Prosthecobacter debontii: one gene and its partner. The protein of the gene in region 1 interacts with the protein of each later gene in a pairwise test. Links are inferred from orthologs where the notes say so. Each region holds a gene or a part of one and is shown on either strand. Other genes may lie near its edges.

The links. Proteins that work in one complex are often made in the same cells at the same time.
Region 2: the proteins of B5D61_RS08435 (region 1) and glmS interact in binary tests that used the Escherichia coli proteins (3 or more experiments, as listed by UniProt). The link is inferred for Prosthecobacter debontii from one-to-one orthologs.

What each region holds. Positions count from the first base shown.
Region 1 is NZ_FUYE01000004.1:412,815-420,652, reverse strand. What follows is about bases 2,475-5,363. They hold B5D61_RS08435 (phosphatase PAP2/dual specificity phosphatase family protein), read right to left. Parts: upstream 4,638-5,363; coding sequence 3,312-4,637; downstream 2,475-3,311. Other genes in these bases: B5D61_RS08430 (bifunctional alpha/beta hydrolase/class I SAM-dependent methyltransferase), read right to left, coding at 4,642-5,363; B5D61_RS08440 (alginate O-acetyltransferase AlgX-related protein), read right to left, coding at 2,475-3,137. Outside these bases: B5D61_RS08450 (hypothetical protein), read right to left, coding at 1-1,194; more of B5D61_RS08440, read right to left, coding at 1,518-2,474; more of B5D61_RS08430, read right to left, coding at 5,364-6,351; B5D61_RS08425 (AMP-binding protein), read left to right, coding at 6,554-7,838.
Region 2 is NZ_FUYE01000003.1:318,812-326,660, forward strand. Bases 2,150-5,049 are described here. They hold glmS (glutamine--fructose-6-phosphate transaminase (isomerizing)), read left to right. Parts: upstream 2,150-2,622; coding sequence 2,623-4,476; downstream 4,477-5,049. Other genes in these bases: B5D61_RS06210 (iron-containing alcohol dehydrogenase), read right to left, coding at 2,150-2,471; B5D61_RS06220 (BlaI/MecI/CopY family transcriptional regulator), read left to right, coding at 4,619-4,996; B5D61_RS06225 (M56 family metallopeptidase), read left to right, coding at 5,021-5,049. Outside these bases: B5D61_RS06205 (hypothetical protein), read right to left, coding at 1-1,201; more of B5D61_RS06210, read right to left, coding at 1,320-2,149; more of B5D61_RS06225, read left to right, coding at 5,050-7,156; B5D61_RS26155 (hypothetical protein), read left to right, coding at 7,248-7,385; B5D61_RS06230 (PVC-type heme-binding CxxCH protein), read right to left, coding at 7,806-7,849. UniProt on the Escherichia coli protein: Catalyzes the first step in hexosamine metabolism, converting fructose-6P into glucosamine-6P using glutamine as a nitrogen source.

The DNA.
Region 1 (7,838 bases):
GATCTGCCCCGTCATCGGATCCCCTGCCGGGTAAACGTACAGTCGCACCTGATTCCGAAACAAGCGGCCAAAGGCTTCCATCAGTCCCCCCTCAAGATCCACATACCAGCGCTCATTGAAGAGTTCCTCAAAAAGGGGCAACCCCAAAATAATCCCGATTGGTTCACGGGTATGTCGGGCAAAAAAATGACTTAGCCGATGGAACTCTGCATATTTGGAAATCAGAACATTTTTCCCCAGCGACTGAAGCACGCTGGCACGGGCCAAAAAGTTATCATACTCCATGGCGCAGTCCTTGTGACAAAGGAGATTGTGCATGGTGATTTCCAGGATCTCGATGTGAGTATCTGCCTCCTCGCCAAAGTCGTTCCGAAAAGCCTGCCTCCCCTGCTCTAACATGTCCAGATTGACCCGTGTAATGGGATCAAAGCTGCCGCGATTCAGGAGCACGGGCCGCTTATAGAGGATGTCCGAAGCCTGCCAAATCTCGCCATTAGCCCCGAAAAGAGCCGCGTCTGCCAGATCACTTCTCACCAACTCCAGGGCCACGAGTCGATCTTGAAAGGTCGGTCCCTCAAAGGCCGGGCCGCTGAAGTCCACCATATCGATCTCGACACGCCAGCGAGAGAGTTCATCCATCAGACTGAGCAGGAAGGTCGGCAAATGATCCCTCAGAAGATAAGCGCCATAAAGAAGATTCACCCCTAAGATACCTAGCGCCTCGGCTTGCCGAGCATTGGTCGCATCCAACAAACGAACATGGAGTTGAATATCATTGGGCGGCCCCTGGGGTTCAGTCTGGAAGCGCAAGCCCATCCACGCATGACACTCTTCATTCGTATCACGATATCCCTTCGCCCGGACTGTATCTGCCAGAGCAAAAAAGGTGGTCTTTTCCCCTCGCTGCTCGCCAAGACGATCCAACACAATCTGGTACTCATGATCCAGCATCGATACCATCCGCTGGCGAGACACATAGCGGGCACTCTTGCCATAGATCTCGTCACTGAAAGTCATATCGTAGGCAGACATCGTCTTAGCCACAGTCCCTGAGGCCCCACCTGCTCGGAAAAACCAATCTGCGATCTCCTGGCCTGCTCCGATTTCAGCGAATGTGCCATACACACGATGGGCCAAGTTGAGCTTCAAAGCCTTTTCTAAGGTGCCGGGACGAGCGATCACAGTTCCATTCATACCCCTAGGCTACGCAGAAGAACCAGCCTGGGAAATGACGATTCTGTTTTATGAACTAAACTGAATCTTTTGCGTTGACGTCAGGGCAGATACCGCGCTAATAGTCACACCCACCCGCACTGCGGGACACAATTTTGGTGAGATGGCTGAGTGGTCGAAAGCACATCTTTGCTAAAGATGCGTAGCCTTATCCGCTACCGAGGGTTCGAATCCCTCTCTCACCGCCACTTCTTTTTAAGAGTCAGTAGGACTTCTCTGACCTAACGACGTCACATTCAAGCGCCGGACCGTTGCGGTTATTATGCGACAGAAGGTGATGGAAATTAAAGATCACCTGCCTGGATCACGCAGATGACAAGTTTTCCATCAAAAGATGGCATGCTCGTTCGAAAAAGCTTGTCGATATCTGCAGTCAGAACGGCTCGACCTAGAAGGGCTGCAAGTTGAATGGGAAAACCCGCAAAAGAGTCCGATGTCTCGGGAGGGAAGCTGAGCTGAGAATCATCATACACTCGGATCAGTTCTTCCCCACAGACCACCACCGGGGAAGGCTCGGCATCTGTGAGTCCGCTCAAGCTCACTAAGTGGGTAGTCTCTGGAACCCACCATGAGTCAGGAGTCGATGGCCGCAAAGACTGTGCGAGGTCACCGATCGCATGTCGTTCGATAAAAAAGGCATCAACGAGGGGAGTTTGATCCTTAATGACTTGGGGATAGTGTTCTCGAATATGCCTGGCAAGTTGGACAACCATCTCTTTCATCGCCTCCCAGCGCCAATGTGAATCCTGTCGAAAGTGCAAGGGACGGCGCTGTCGGGATAGCCAGAGCTTCGAGGTCAAATCCAAAACATCCACACCCGCCTCCTTGAGTGAATGAAGCGCGGCATGATAACCCGGTGGATAAATCGGTCCTCGATACGAGGCGGGCAGCACGAACTCGGGCTGGAGCATGATTTTATCGGGCACAGGCAAGACCAACAAATGAACGCCTTGTGCTTGCAGCTTTGGCAGCAGCTTGAGCAAGGTTTCAGTCTGCCGGACTTGCGTCGGCCGTTGAACAAAACGATCCAGCTCCTTTTGTGGGTAAAGCCAGCCCTGAGCTCCAATATAAACCTCTGAATTTCCATCTGAATACAGGCGACCTAATACGTGCTTACCCATCTCCTGAAATGAATCCGGTATCATTGGCAAGAGAGGTAGCGTGGCGATAACCCCTACCCCACACAGCCCACCTCCAACGATCTTAATGCCGATACGCGAGCGAACACTCCGATTCCCAAACCATTCTGGGCTCGGTAACAGCATCAAGGCACCGCCTAACGATAAAAGCCAACACACGCGAGAAGTGGAGAGGCGGGCCTCCAACATTAACGAGTAAAGATTGTCGGCAGGGGGCAAAAAAAGCGTCTGCCATTGGCTCCAAGCGACTTTCAGCCCTTCACTGTAGAGCAGAGGCAGGCCCAGAACGAAGGTCAGCATGACGATCACGACCTTGATTCCTTGGGGGATGCGGTGCTGCCAAAAAGCCGATCGACCTAACCATAAATCCAACATCAAGAACATCGATTGAACAATTAGCCACACTCCCATCACGGAATGGAACCCTGCCCAGAGTCCCACGCTAAGTAGAAACCAAGTGCAACGAATCCAACCGACGCTTAGCGCCATCCCCTGCTGTCCGACTTCAGCGCGCGTTCCCCAGCGCTGCCAGAAGTCCGCCCATCCTGCTGCCCCGAACGGCCTGTCCAGTAGCGAGGGCAAGCTTCGACCCGTGCCCCAAGATAAAGCCACGAAGAAGTCGCTCGCTCCAGAAACACTGAGACCGAAAGCGAGGCCAAAAGAAAGCATGCCCACCCCAACGGACCAAGCGCTGGTCGCTTCTGGCAGGGCGAGCTGGCACAATCTGAATGTCTTGTAAATCTCGACGGCGAGCCAAAACTTCATCCCGGCCCATCCTATACAAGACAAAGCGGCCCATGAATCTCGCGAACAACGGGAGCCTGAGAACACACGGCTGCCGCCAGCCATCCAAAGGGGGACGACGAAGAAAACGGGAATAAGGCCGACCAGCATTTCAATCACAGGAGATTGATGTTTTGATGCGCAGCCATTCGGTTTTCAACTCAAAACCGGCGCTCGGCCAGGAGCGGTCATGTAAGCTTCCAGTTCATGCAGTGCTCTGACCACCTCTGGACGAATGATCATGCCTGGCCGCGCCTCTTGCATCTGGCGGATCGCAGCTTCCGTGGTGCCACCGCTTTGAAGTAACCATGCGCCGATGGCCGCAGCCGTGCGTGAATAACCAGCCTTACAAAAGACAAAGACGATGCCTTCCTTGCGCACACGCTCGATGTGTTCGGCAAGAGTGAGCAACTGCTGTCGCGTCGGTGCAGTGAGGTCCGCCACGGGAAAGTTACGATACCCCGGCTGGACCAGAAAGGCTTCGGGGGCATCAAATTCCGCGGTCAAGTCCACCATGTCCGTGACACCTGCCTCGATCAGTTCCACGGCCGTTTTTTCATCCGGCAAAGACCCCATCCAAACATGAGAGGTCAGCTTGTTATACTCGGGAGATTGGCGGCGATACCACCACCAGGACGTCTCCTGCCCCAAGAGCCACGGAGCCATCAGCCACTGAGTCACGCGAGGCAGACGCCCTCGAGTCTTTTGGAGCACACGGGCCCCTTGGCCAAAGTAGGCCGCAGCCGCTGTTCCGCAGGCTGCCGCAGGCCAAGCCAAGGCCAACGTCCACGGAGGTGCCAGGCGGCAGGCGAACAGAAGAACCGCAGTGGCAGCCAAGTAATAACCTCCGACTCGGCGATTACCATTCAAGCGGCCATCCCCCTTCGGGGCGACATGAAACACCACGGCAGCCAAAAGAAAGCCGCCGAGCACATCCACCAGATGATGCTGCCAAGTCAGGAGTGTGGACAGACCGATGAGGCTGAACCAAACATGCAACAAGGAACGCATCACCCCGCGTGAATGCTGAGCATAATGAACCGCCATGATCGTGCGCAGGACGATGTGCAAGCTGGGGAAGAGATTGTGCGGAGCATCCATGCTCTGAATCGCACGGAACCAGGGCTCCCACATCCCGGTGACCTGAGGGCGAGTCCAGGCCAACTCAAGCGGAATGATCAGGAAGCACACACCCGCAATGACATTGGCCGCCACTAGGCGTCGTTTCAGCAGGGAGAGTTCCTGCCGGTCGGAGCATAGAAAGGGAGCAACGACAAAAAAGGCATCCAAAGACCAATAAGGAAGAATCATCCAATCCCACACGGGAATCCAGCGCTCCCAACCAAATGCGGCCGTCTGGACATCTGGCCGCAGGGATGTGAGCCAGTTGCACACGTTATAGATCACCAAGAAGCAAAGGCTGGTAAGCGCACTGACCTGAGCAGCTTGAAGAAACGTGGGGCGGGACGGCGGCGGGGACATGAGATTACTGCTTCCGTGCCACGCTGATGGTGAAGATGCCCGCTGGGTCAATCTCCTGACGTTCCTTCACAAAACCCGCCGCTCGAACCAAGTCATCCATTTCCTCCTGTGTGCGTCGCCTCATAATCCAGGGCTTACCTTCGCGATTGCTGAGAACATGGGCAATAAATTTCAGTTGAGGATGCCAAGGTTGATTGGTGTAAACGAGCTGAGCACCGGCTGGCATCGCGTCAGCAAGGCCCTGCAGTGACCTTTGGATCGGCGCGTTGTCATTGAACAGCTCATACAATCCCGACACGACAGCCACGGAGGGGCTCGGATTCAATGCCTCAAGGGATGCCCGATCAAAAGCATCCGCTGACACAAATTTCACCCGGTCTTTCAGCTCAAGTGCCTCAGCGGTCGCCTGCGCCGTGTCGAGATTGGGCTGCTGGTAATCCCTCAAAGTCGCCGTCGCGTTCAACTCCGGATGGTCATGCAGCATCTGCAGGACGTAGCGTCCGCCGCCGCAGGCGATGTCCACTAGATGAGGATTGGGGCCAGCCTGAGCCAGGACTTCAGCCAAAACCTTTTGCAGCATCTGCCCTCGCCAGCGGATCCCTGTCCAGCCCGGGCTGTCCAAGTAGGCCTTGTCCATCAACCAACCGACGAGGAAACGACCGGAAGGCTTGTTCCGATAAACATAATCCAGGGTGCGGCCTGAATCGAATCCAGCCTGCCAGCCCAGAGCGATGCCTCGGCTCAAACGCCCCACACTGCCAAAAACTCGGCGGCTCAGCCGCGAGGATAAACAGTCCCGAGTGGCCGCCAATTCATCCCTTTCCGTCCGAGTGTGGCCGCGCAGGTCCGCATCTAAAAGAGGCGCAGGTGCAGGAGGCGGCGTATCGAACAGACGTTGGGCAAAGGCCCGCACTTTACGGAAGACCACCTCGCGCTGAGCCTCGTGAAAGATGGCGTGGTAGAAACCATGCAGGGTGTGAAATTCTTTATCCGAGGAGCCTAACCGCTCAAAGAAAGCGCGTTGGGGGCCTGTGTGCACCACCCAATCCTGCCCGGCACTGAAGACCAACGTCGGCACGCGAATGGCAGCAGCATCCGCCACTACGCGTCTGGCAGTGGCGTAAAGGTCGAGCAGAATATTGACGGAGATCTCTCGAAAGATGGCCTTGTCCTCATTGTAAGCCCGCTGCTGATCGGGATCATGAGTCAAGACGCGGGATTTGACATAGCTCTTCACGACACCGCCTGGCAGCAGCTTTTCCTTCAGGGAGAGCAGAGGCAGCGCCAGAGGCACATACAGCTTCACATCAAAGGCGGGCGTGCCGAGCACCAGCCCACGGAGACGCGGCGCATAGTCATGAACCCAGGCCGACGCCACGACAGCGCCAACACTGTGAGCCACCAGCACGGTCGATTCGCGCGGAATTGCGTAGGTTTTTTCGATGTGCTGAAAAAATGACTCCAGGTCTCGGATGATCACCCCCAGATTATCCGCCCCTCCTCGCTTCCCCGTGGACTGTCCATGACCACGTTGATCCCAAGCAAAAATGGCCGTATCAGGCAAGTCCAGGGACCCAGCGAGCTCTTGCATGCGGCCCGAGTGTTCGTGACCCCGATGAAGAATCACAATGGCGTGCTTCGCTTGGTAGAAAGGTAACCACGCCCGGTAGAAGAGTTCAGTGCCATCGTGAGATGGGAACGTGTGCGTGGTCATGGCCCAAGATGGAGTGGGTGAAGGTATCATGGCAAGCTGGATTGTATTTTACAGGCCAAAGGGCCTTTGTGACGAATCCTGCGAAAAATCCGGTGCTAAAGGATCAGAAAATGTTTTCAGAACTTCGGATGATCCTTTTACCGCTGGAAATGCGCATACATCATCGCTTACTCTGAATTGCCATTTTCTTCCTCATACTGCCATGTCCTCGGAAAAGCCCGTCTCTCTCAAAAACCTTACCCTGCTGGGGAAAGAACATCTGCCAGCCCATGACGGTTGCATGATCCTGCCCAATCGGCTGGGTTACATGGATTTGATGCGTGTGGAGACCTTGTTGGAAGGACGCAGGATTGTCTATCTCATTGAGGAAGGAGCTGTGCTTCAACCGCTTCTCAAAGTTCACCTGGAGCAGGAGAATATTCACGTCCTGGTCATCTCATCCCAGATCACAGATCCGGCCATTTACCAAAAGGCCGTGGCTGAAGAGATTCAAAAAGAGGCGGTCATCATATACCTGCCGGCGGAATCTGCTGCTCTCACCACACCTCTCACGACGGTCCCCGGCGCCAAGCTGGAGTTTCTCCTCAAGGCCGCCTGCCCCGTCCTGCCGCTGTACGTGCAATACATGACGGAGGTCGCCTTGGACATTGAGGACTCCTATGACGACGACACCGTCATCATGGCGTTTGGCAAACTGCTCACAGGGGCAGATGTCAATCTCCCCACTTACCAGGAATCCCTTTTTACCCTCTCAGAGGCCGCATTCAGTGAGCACCCTGCTCTGGGCATGCATCTGGCTTATGCCTTGCTGCTGGGGCTCAAACGCCATGGCTCACGCAATAAAGTGGTGGATGGGAAAGACGATAAGGAAATGGGCTATGACCGTGTTTTAGCCATTGCCATCACCCTCTCGAAAGTGATCAAGGCCGAAACCAACCAAAAGCGCGTGGGCATCATCCTGCCGCCTGGGCTCGGCGGACTCATTGCCAACGTCGCTGTCTTACTCGCTGGAAAAATCCCCGTGAACATCAACTTCACCGCCGGGCGGTCTTCCGTAGAGTTTGCCATGAAAGCGGCCGGACTGGACCGCTACATCACCGCCGATATCTTTGTTCGCAAAATGCAGGCGTTCCCGTGGCCTCCGATGAAGCAGCTCATTTTGATCGAGCGCATCCTGCCTCGTCTCAAATCTCAAATCGGTCTGTGGCTCGCTGTCAGCAAAATTCTCCCCGCCTCGCTCTTGGCCACCATCCTCGGAGTGCCCAAAAAAGGCGGCGATACCGAAGCCGTCTTGCTTTTCACCAGTGGCAGCTCTGGGAATCCTAAAGGCGTTCCGCTTACCCATCGCAACGTGCTGGCCAACGTGGTTCAGTTCAGCAGCCGTCTGGCACTGAAATCAAACGACTCCATTTTGGGGAGCCTGCCTCTTTTCCACAGCTTTGGCAGCACCGTGACCCTCTGGTATCCCATCATCAGCGGTCTGGATT
Region 2 (7,849 bases), on another replicon or contig:
CGTAACGCCCCCCGGGCTCCTCGCCTCGGAGAATGCGGTCCAGCCGCGCTTTAACCGAGGCCTTGAGCGCAGGCTGCATGCGCTCAAACGTGCGAGAGTAGATCATATAACTGCAGCGGTATTTGAAGAGGCGATTGAGCAGTTGGAAATCCTTGAGACTGCGCCCGCCAGCACTGGGGCGTGCGGTTTTCAAAAAAGCGGTCTGGAAGGCTTCATCTCCCTCGATGCCTCCATCCGGCAGCGTGGCCTCGTCTTTGAAAAGCAAGGCATCCAGCACGTCTTCTGTGCAGTGCTCAATGATGCGCTTGGCCGTGCCCGTAGGTTCGTTCTGAATGGGTTCGCCGAGTTCTTTTTGCAAGGAGGTCTGCATGTACATCGCACGCGCGGCGGTTTGATGCGCCTTGGTCAGCACATTTTGCACGGAGGTCTGATGCTCCAGCACCATGAGCGCGACGATGTCGCTGCTGGCGCGGGGGTAGCGGCTGATGTCAAAAAGGCCGGTAAGTTGGGTCAGATTGGCCCCCTGCTCCACGGGCATGTCGCAGGTGTTATCGGCGTTTTCGGTGGCGATCACATTCCCTCGGTGAGTGGAGTCGCCATGCCGCCCAGTGACATACCAGCCTCCCCACCGATCACGAAAGGGCGTGGTGCTATCCACCACCGCGCTGCCTTGACTCAGAATGGGATGCCCGGTGGCGCTGGGAAAAACAGAGCGCACCATGACGCCCGTCACACCCGGAGTGAAGGGGCCGCCATGGCAGGTGAGGCAGCTCTGATCGCGCTGAAATTCCAGCGGTTTTTTCCGAGAAGTCTCCGGCTCCAGCAGATAATAAATCGGCCCCAGATAAGGGTCCACCACGGCAATCTCAATGCCCCCGCCCACGGAATAACCGAGGTAGGCCTCATCGCCATAATAAATGACCCGCGGTGTCTGCGGGCTGATGAGATCGTTCTGTTTGCTGGTTTTGGAAAACACCAGGACCTGAGACTCCTCAGGGATGTGAAACTCCCGGCGTAGATCCCGCAGCACCGTCCAGGCATCCGTGCGATCCACCGTGGTCTTGCCCGCCTGGAGGCGTTTCATCAGATCCTGCACCGCATCCTGAGGTGTGGTGTCGGAGTAACGGATGGGCGGCAACTCATACTCCGGCTCCGCCTGGGCGAGCAGAGGCAGCAGAGGGATGAGGAAAAGCCAGCGCATGAAAGGGGGGAAGACAGAGGAGCTTTTAAATACGCTCACAAAATACCTATTTAACCAACGGCCAACACTTGCTCCCCATTTCCCGCCCCTTGTCAGGGACTGTGCCTGAATTGCGAGCTTAAAGAGCTTGGCGCAGAATATCGAGCAGCTCCTCCTGGCTCAGCGGCACGGGGTTCCCCTTCATGCTACTGGACTGGGCCGCCTTGGTCGCGATTTCCGGCAGGTCTAGATGGGTGATGCCAAAACTGCCCAAGGTGGGGATCTTGAGTCGGAGACTGAGCTCCTTCAGGAAAGTGGCCGCCTTTTCCGGGGTGCCCTCGTCATCGTTTAAAATCAGGCGGGAGGCAGCTTCGAATCGCTCTCGGATCAGGCAGTCCCCATCCCGCTTGATCGCGGCCCAATTCATCGCCCACACCGGAGCCAGCAAGGCCGCGCAAACTGCGCCATGGGCCGCTTTGAAACTGCCGCCAATGGGTGCCGCAAAACCATGCACGGCCCCTAGCCCTGCATTGGCTAGGGCCATGCCGCTAAACATGGCCGCTAGAGCTAAGTCTTCCCGCGCCTCCACATCATGCCCGTCCGTAACAGCCCTTTCGAGTGAACGAATCGCGCGGCGAATGCCATCCACACAGAGGGCGTCCGTCATGGACTGAGCACGGCTGGAAACATAGGCCTCCAGGCACTGCGTGAGGGCATCCATGCCACTGGCCGCAGTCACCGAAGGAGGGCAGGTGCGCGCCAGTTCCGGGTCCACCAGAGCCACGGCCGGCAGCATGGAGGGGTGGCGCAGGCTGGCCTTCACCCCGTGCTCAGCGCTAACTAATACCGCATTCCGAGTCACTTCCGCCCCCGTGCCCGCCGTCGTCGGCACCGCGATGAAGGGCAGCGGGGGATTGTCCAGAGGTTGGGCTTTTCCCACGATCTCCAGGTAATGCAGCAGATCATGCGGCTGCCGAGCCACCGCCGCGATCGCCTTGCCCGCATCCACCGCGCTGCCGCCCCCCAGACCGATGACCACTTCCGCCCCAGTTTTCAAAGCCGTGGCCGAACCCCGGCGGATGTCATCCACCGTGGGCTCCGTCAACAGCGGGAAAATCACGACCTCGAGCCCCCTCTCTTCCAAGGTCTGAAGGATGGGCATGAAACGTTGGGGATCACGCCCGGTGACAACCAGGAGTTTCTTCCCGAGACCCAGGGTCAAAACGGGTAACTGTGACACGGCTCCCCGGCCGAAAATGATCCTTGTGGCGGTGGCAAATTCAAAGGTCATAAGATTCTTCTCGCTCGGCTGAGGCGAGACTGCAATCGGGATGAACTTTAGCCGATGCCTCTAATCTTTCACGAAATTGCCCTTTCACTGGCGGGCTGGCATTCTAACAGCTAGACTGAAGGACCCGCTTCGTGGCGGGCAAACGAACACTATGTGCGGAATTGTTGGCTACATTGGCAAACGGCAGGCCAGCCCGATCCTCTTGGATGGGCTGCGCAGGCTCGAATATCGTGGTTATGACTCGGCAGGCATCGCGCTGCTGAACGGCGGTAACACGGTTAAAATCATCAAACGCGCCGGTCGCATCGAGAATCTCAGGCAGGCGGTAGCGGAGATCGCTCCCACAGGTGAAGTGGGGATCTCACACACCCGCTGGGCCACCCACGGTGCGCCGACGGATGAAAATGCGCACCCCCATCGGGACCAGAGCGGCAAGCTTGTCTTGGTGCATAACGGCGTCATTGAGAACTATCAGACGCTGCGGGATCAATTGCTCGCTCAGGGTGATACTTTTGAATCCCAGACCGATACCGAGGTGCTAGCTCACCTCGTCGGACGGTACTTTGAAGCCAGCGACGAAAAAGACGGTGCGAGCCGCCTGCGCAATGCTCTGAAAGCCGCCTTGGCCAAGGTCAAAGGCACCTACGGGATTGCCGTTATGCACGCCGATGTGCCAGGGGTGATCGTGGGAGCCCGCTTGGGCAGTCCTCTGGTGGTGGGCCTGGGAGATGGCGAGCACTTCCTGGCCAGTGATGTCTCTGCCATCGTCGCCCACACTCGTGACGTGGTGTATCTGAATGACCACGACATCGTCAGTCTCAGTGAGGATCAGTATGATGTGACCTCCATGGACGGCGGTGAAGCGCAGGTGAAAGTCAGCCGCGTGGAATTCACGGCCGATGATGCGGAGAAGGGGGCTTTCCCGCACTACATGCTCAAGGAGATCTTTGAGCAGCCGAATTCCCTCCGCAATGCCATGCGTGGTCGCCTTTCTCGTGATGACGGCACCGCTATTCTCGGCGGCTTGAACATGACCCCGCAGGAACTGCGTGGCGTGGATCGCATCATCCTCAGCGGTTGCGGAACCGCTTTCCATGCGGCCATGGTCGGTGAATACGTCATCGAAACCCTGGCCCGTGTGCCGACCGAGGTGGAGATCGCCAGTGAGTTCCGCTATCGCAACGTGCCGGCGGATAAAAACACCCTGCAATTCGTGCTCAGCCAGAGCGGTGAAACCATCGATACCCTGGCCGCCATGCGTGAAGCCCGCCGCAAGGGCATCAAATGCCTCGGCATCGTCAATAGTGTCGGCAGCACCATTGCTCGTGAGAGCGACGGCGGTTGCTACATTCACGCCGGACCTGAAATCGGTGTGGCCGCGACGAAGACCTTCACCTCTCAGGTAATGATCATGACCCTCCTGGGCATGCTCTTTGGTCGTATTCATCACCTCTCCAGCGCCGATGGCATGGAGATGATCGATGAACTGGAAGCCATCCCCGACAAGATCGCCAGCATTCTCACTCAGACCGACCGCATCAAAGCCATCGCCGAGAAGCACGCCAATGCCGAAGGGATGCTCTTCATGGGCCGCCAAGCCAACTACCCTGTGGCCATGGAAGGCGCTCTGAAGATGAAGGAGATCAGCTACATCTACGCCAGCGGTCACCCGAGTGCCGAGCTGAAGCACGGCGTCATCGCCCTGGTGAAGCCGGACATGCCGTCCGTGTTCATCGCTCCTGATGATGCCGTGTTCGACAAGAACGTCAGCAACATCGAGGAAGTGCTCGCCCGCAAAGGCCCCGTCATTTGCGTGACCACCGAAGGCCGCACCGAACTGGAGCGCCTAACGGATGATGTGATCTACGTGCCGGACTGCCCCTCCTACCTCAGCCCTCTGCTGACGGTAATCCCGCTCCAGCTTCTGTCCTACTACACCGCCGTCGCCCGCGGTTGTGACGTAGATAAACCCCGTAACCTCGCCAAGAGCGTGACGGTGGAATAAACCACCTTCCAAGCCTCCATTCAGCGGCTGCGCCTGATGCATCTCAGGCCAGCCGCTTTTTTGTTTTTCACCTCATTCACTACATTTGTAGTTGCCTAACCACGACAAATGTAGTGAAATAAACGGGAAAGGAATTTAAATCATGCCCACACCCGATATTTCCGAATCTGAATGGACGGTCATGGAAGCCCTCTGGGAGAGCGCTCCGCAGACGGCCTCCGAAGTCACTAAAACCCTCAAACCCACCACGAAGTGGGCTGAAAACACCGTGCGCACCCTGCTGACTCGGCTGGTTGAAAAAGCGGCGCTGAAAACCGGTGAAAACCCCAGTGGCACCCGAACCTATCAACCCGCTGTGAAGCGTGAGGATTGTGTCCGCGCTGAGAGCGACTCCTTCCTCCAGCGGGTCTTCCAAGGGGCCGCCAAACCGCTGCTGGTCCACTTCGCCCAGAACAGCAAGCTCACCCCAGACGAGGTGAAGGAGCTCAAGAAACTGCTCGATCAGTCCCTCAAATCTTAACGCCAACCTATTATCAGCCATCCTATGAAAACGCTGCATCTTCTGTTTGATTGGACTCTGGACACCAGTCTCCGGGCGACCTTGTTGGTGGTCCTCGTCATGACGCTTCAGACGCTCCTCCGGCATCGTCTGTCCTGCCGCTGGCGTTATGCCTTATGGCTGCCGGTGCTCGCCGTGCTGCTGATGCCGATCTTTCTTCCAAGTGCGTGGAGCCTGGAAAGCCTACTGGCCCCATCACGCTCCGTTCCAACAGCGTCAGCCCAGGTGCAAACGATGGAGCAGGGATCGCAGGATACGGGGCTGAAGACTGGGTTATCGAATCCTCTCATCACGGTCCCTGCACCGCTTTTTGACTGGAGCCAAGTGGGCATGTGGGTGTGGCTATCGGGCGTTGTCGTTCTCCTTTCGGGAGGGCTGCTTTCCTACCTTCGAACTCTTCATCTCGCCCGCAATCAGGCATCACCGCCTGATGAAGCTTTGCTGACCGAGATTCGGCAGATCGCTGGGGAGGCGAAGCTGTCACGCCTACCTGACATCGTAGTCTCGCCCGAGATTCAAAGCCCGGCCGTCACGGGCCTCTGGCGCTCTGTTTTGATGCTTCCCAAAAGCTTTGGGGACCCACTGAACGCTGAAGAAACCCGCCTTGTGCTCAAACACGAACTCATGCATCTCAAGCGCGGCGATCTCCGCATCAACTTTTTGTTATGCCTCCTCTTGGCTCTGCATTGGTTCAATCCCCTGCTGTGGTTCGCCTTTTTCAAAGCCCGCACAGATCGTGAAGCCGCTTGTGATGAGCAGGTGCTTCAAGGGGAAACATCCGCTCGACGTCATGCCTATGGCAGTGCCTTGCTCAAAATGGAATCCGCTTTTCCAACACATGGCCTCTGCGTTGGATTCGTGGGTATCTTCCAACGCGGCTCCGCGCTGCGCACTCGCATCCAGGCCATCGCCAGCGCCCGCACGGCTGCCCCCCTCCTGCGAGTTTTCCTCTGGCTGGCCATTCCTGCGATGACCTTCCTTGGCGTTACCCGCGCTCAAACACCTATCGCTCAAACCGACACGCCTGGATTTGAAGTCGGCAGCTCGAACTTCAAGTCCGGAGACGAGATCCGCATCTTTAAGGTGGATCGTAATGCTGACCGCATGATCATCACCGGTGCCTATGAACTGGGCAGCGAGGAATCCGCTATCCTGCTGCTCTCCATCACCCGTCTCAACACAGGTTCCCCCAAGGTCGCTTTTGATCCACGTCAGCAAGTAACTGTGCAGCGAGGTCAGGGCTCCTTCACCCTCACCTTTCCCAACCCCTATCCAGGTTTACCTCATGTGACCTTTTACCAACCTGCCCAGCCTGGAGCCACAAACAGCGCCTTTGGGGGCATCTACTTCGGCACGTCTGAAGAGGCTAAAGCCTCCCGAAAACTCGACCTCAGTTACATGACGGCCCAGGTCGGCGGCAGCGGTAACAGCGGCGATCCGAAGAAAACCCTTCCGCCCCGCAACAGTTACCTCGTCCGAAAGTTGGAACGCATCGTCTTCCCCCAAGTTCAGTTCAGCAGCGTGACTCTGAAGGAGGTGGTGGATTTCCTCGAGGTTCAATCTCGCGAATTGGACACTCTTGAGACCAACCCCAAACTGCGTGGCGTGCATTTCCTGCTGAGACAAGGCACCGGAACGGAGGCCACTCTCAGTCTCGACCTCAAGCAAGTGCCGCTGATGGACGTGCTCCGTTATGTCACCGAGCTGGCCGGGGTGAAGTTTCGTGTGGAGCCTTATGCCGTGCTGATCGAACCGCTGTCGGATTCTTCAACGGCCGTTGCGTCATCGCCCGACCAAGCCCGTGCACTGACCGGTAATCCCCTGAAATACGGCCCGAAAATCATCCTGCCCCAGGTCCATTTCCGGGATGCCACGCTGGAGGAGGCACTGGAGCTCATCCGAGTCCAAGTCACCACCGCTTGCGACCGCATGGAGATCGCCCCGCTGAACATCGTCCTCAAACCCGGCGCACCAAACAAGGCCCGCATCACTCTCGATCTCAAGGACGTTCCTCTGGTCGAAGCCCTGCGTTACGTCGCCGAGTTGGCCCATCACAGCCTGCGCTCTGATGAGCATGCATTCATCCTTGAGCCTCGTGTTAGCAAAGCCAGCAAGAACTAACGAACTTCCTGTTATTCCCACCTAGAAAAGATCATCCTCTCGCAGGTCTGGTTTTATTTGCGGCCTGAAGGGTCGCGGGAGAGTGCGCATCATGGAAATCAATGCCACCCGTTACCGCGCTCCTTCAGAGCGCGACGTGGATCTATCGATGGGCGCTCTGGCTCCCCCAGGCCTAGCGGCCTGGGCTGAATCCTGCGGCCCTTCAGGCCGCGCTCGCACTCACATCTAACAAACTCGTATCACGGTCTGGCAGGAAAGCAGGAGCACTCGACAGATCATACTCTGGATAAGATAATATCCCCACTTGCAGTTCCGCCTTTTGATTCGCCCGCTGAGGGATGATGAATCCTCAGCGTTCACGACTTTACCGACGGCATCTGAAGATGTGGCGAGACACGGTCACGGAGAAGCGGTGGCAGATGCGCACAACTTGTGACCGTCTAGACCACTTTTCGCACAACACTCAAGGGATTAAAACCAGCGGCTTGAGGTGGTCGGTGGAGCTGCTTTGACGACAAAACGGTTGTTGTCTACAAAACGGGACAGCGACCCCCTGGGCGGCTTTTCACCACCTAACAAAAAGCCCGGAAACCGTGAGGTTTCCGGGCGAATGGTTAAACGAGATGGGGACGGAGTGAGAAGAGCTGCGTTATTGCACCTGCACGGCTCCATCCAGAATCTCGACGCGGAAGT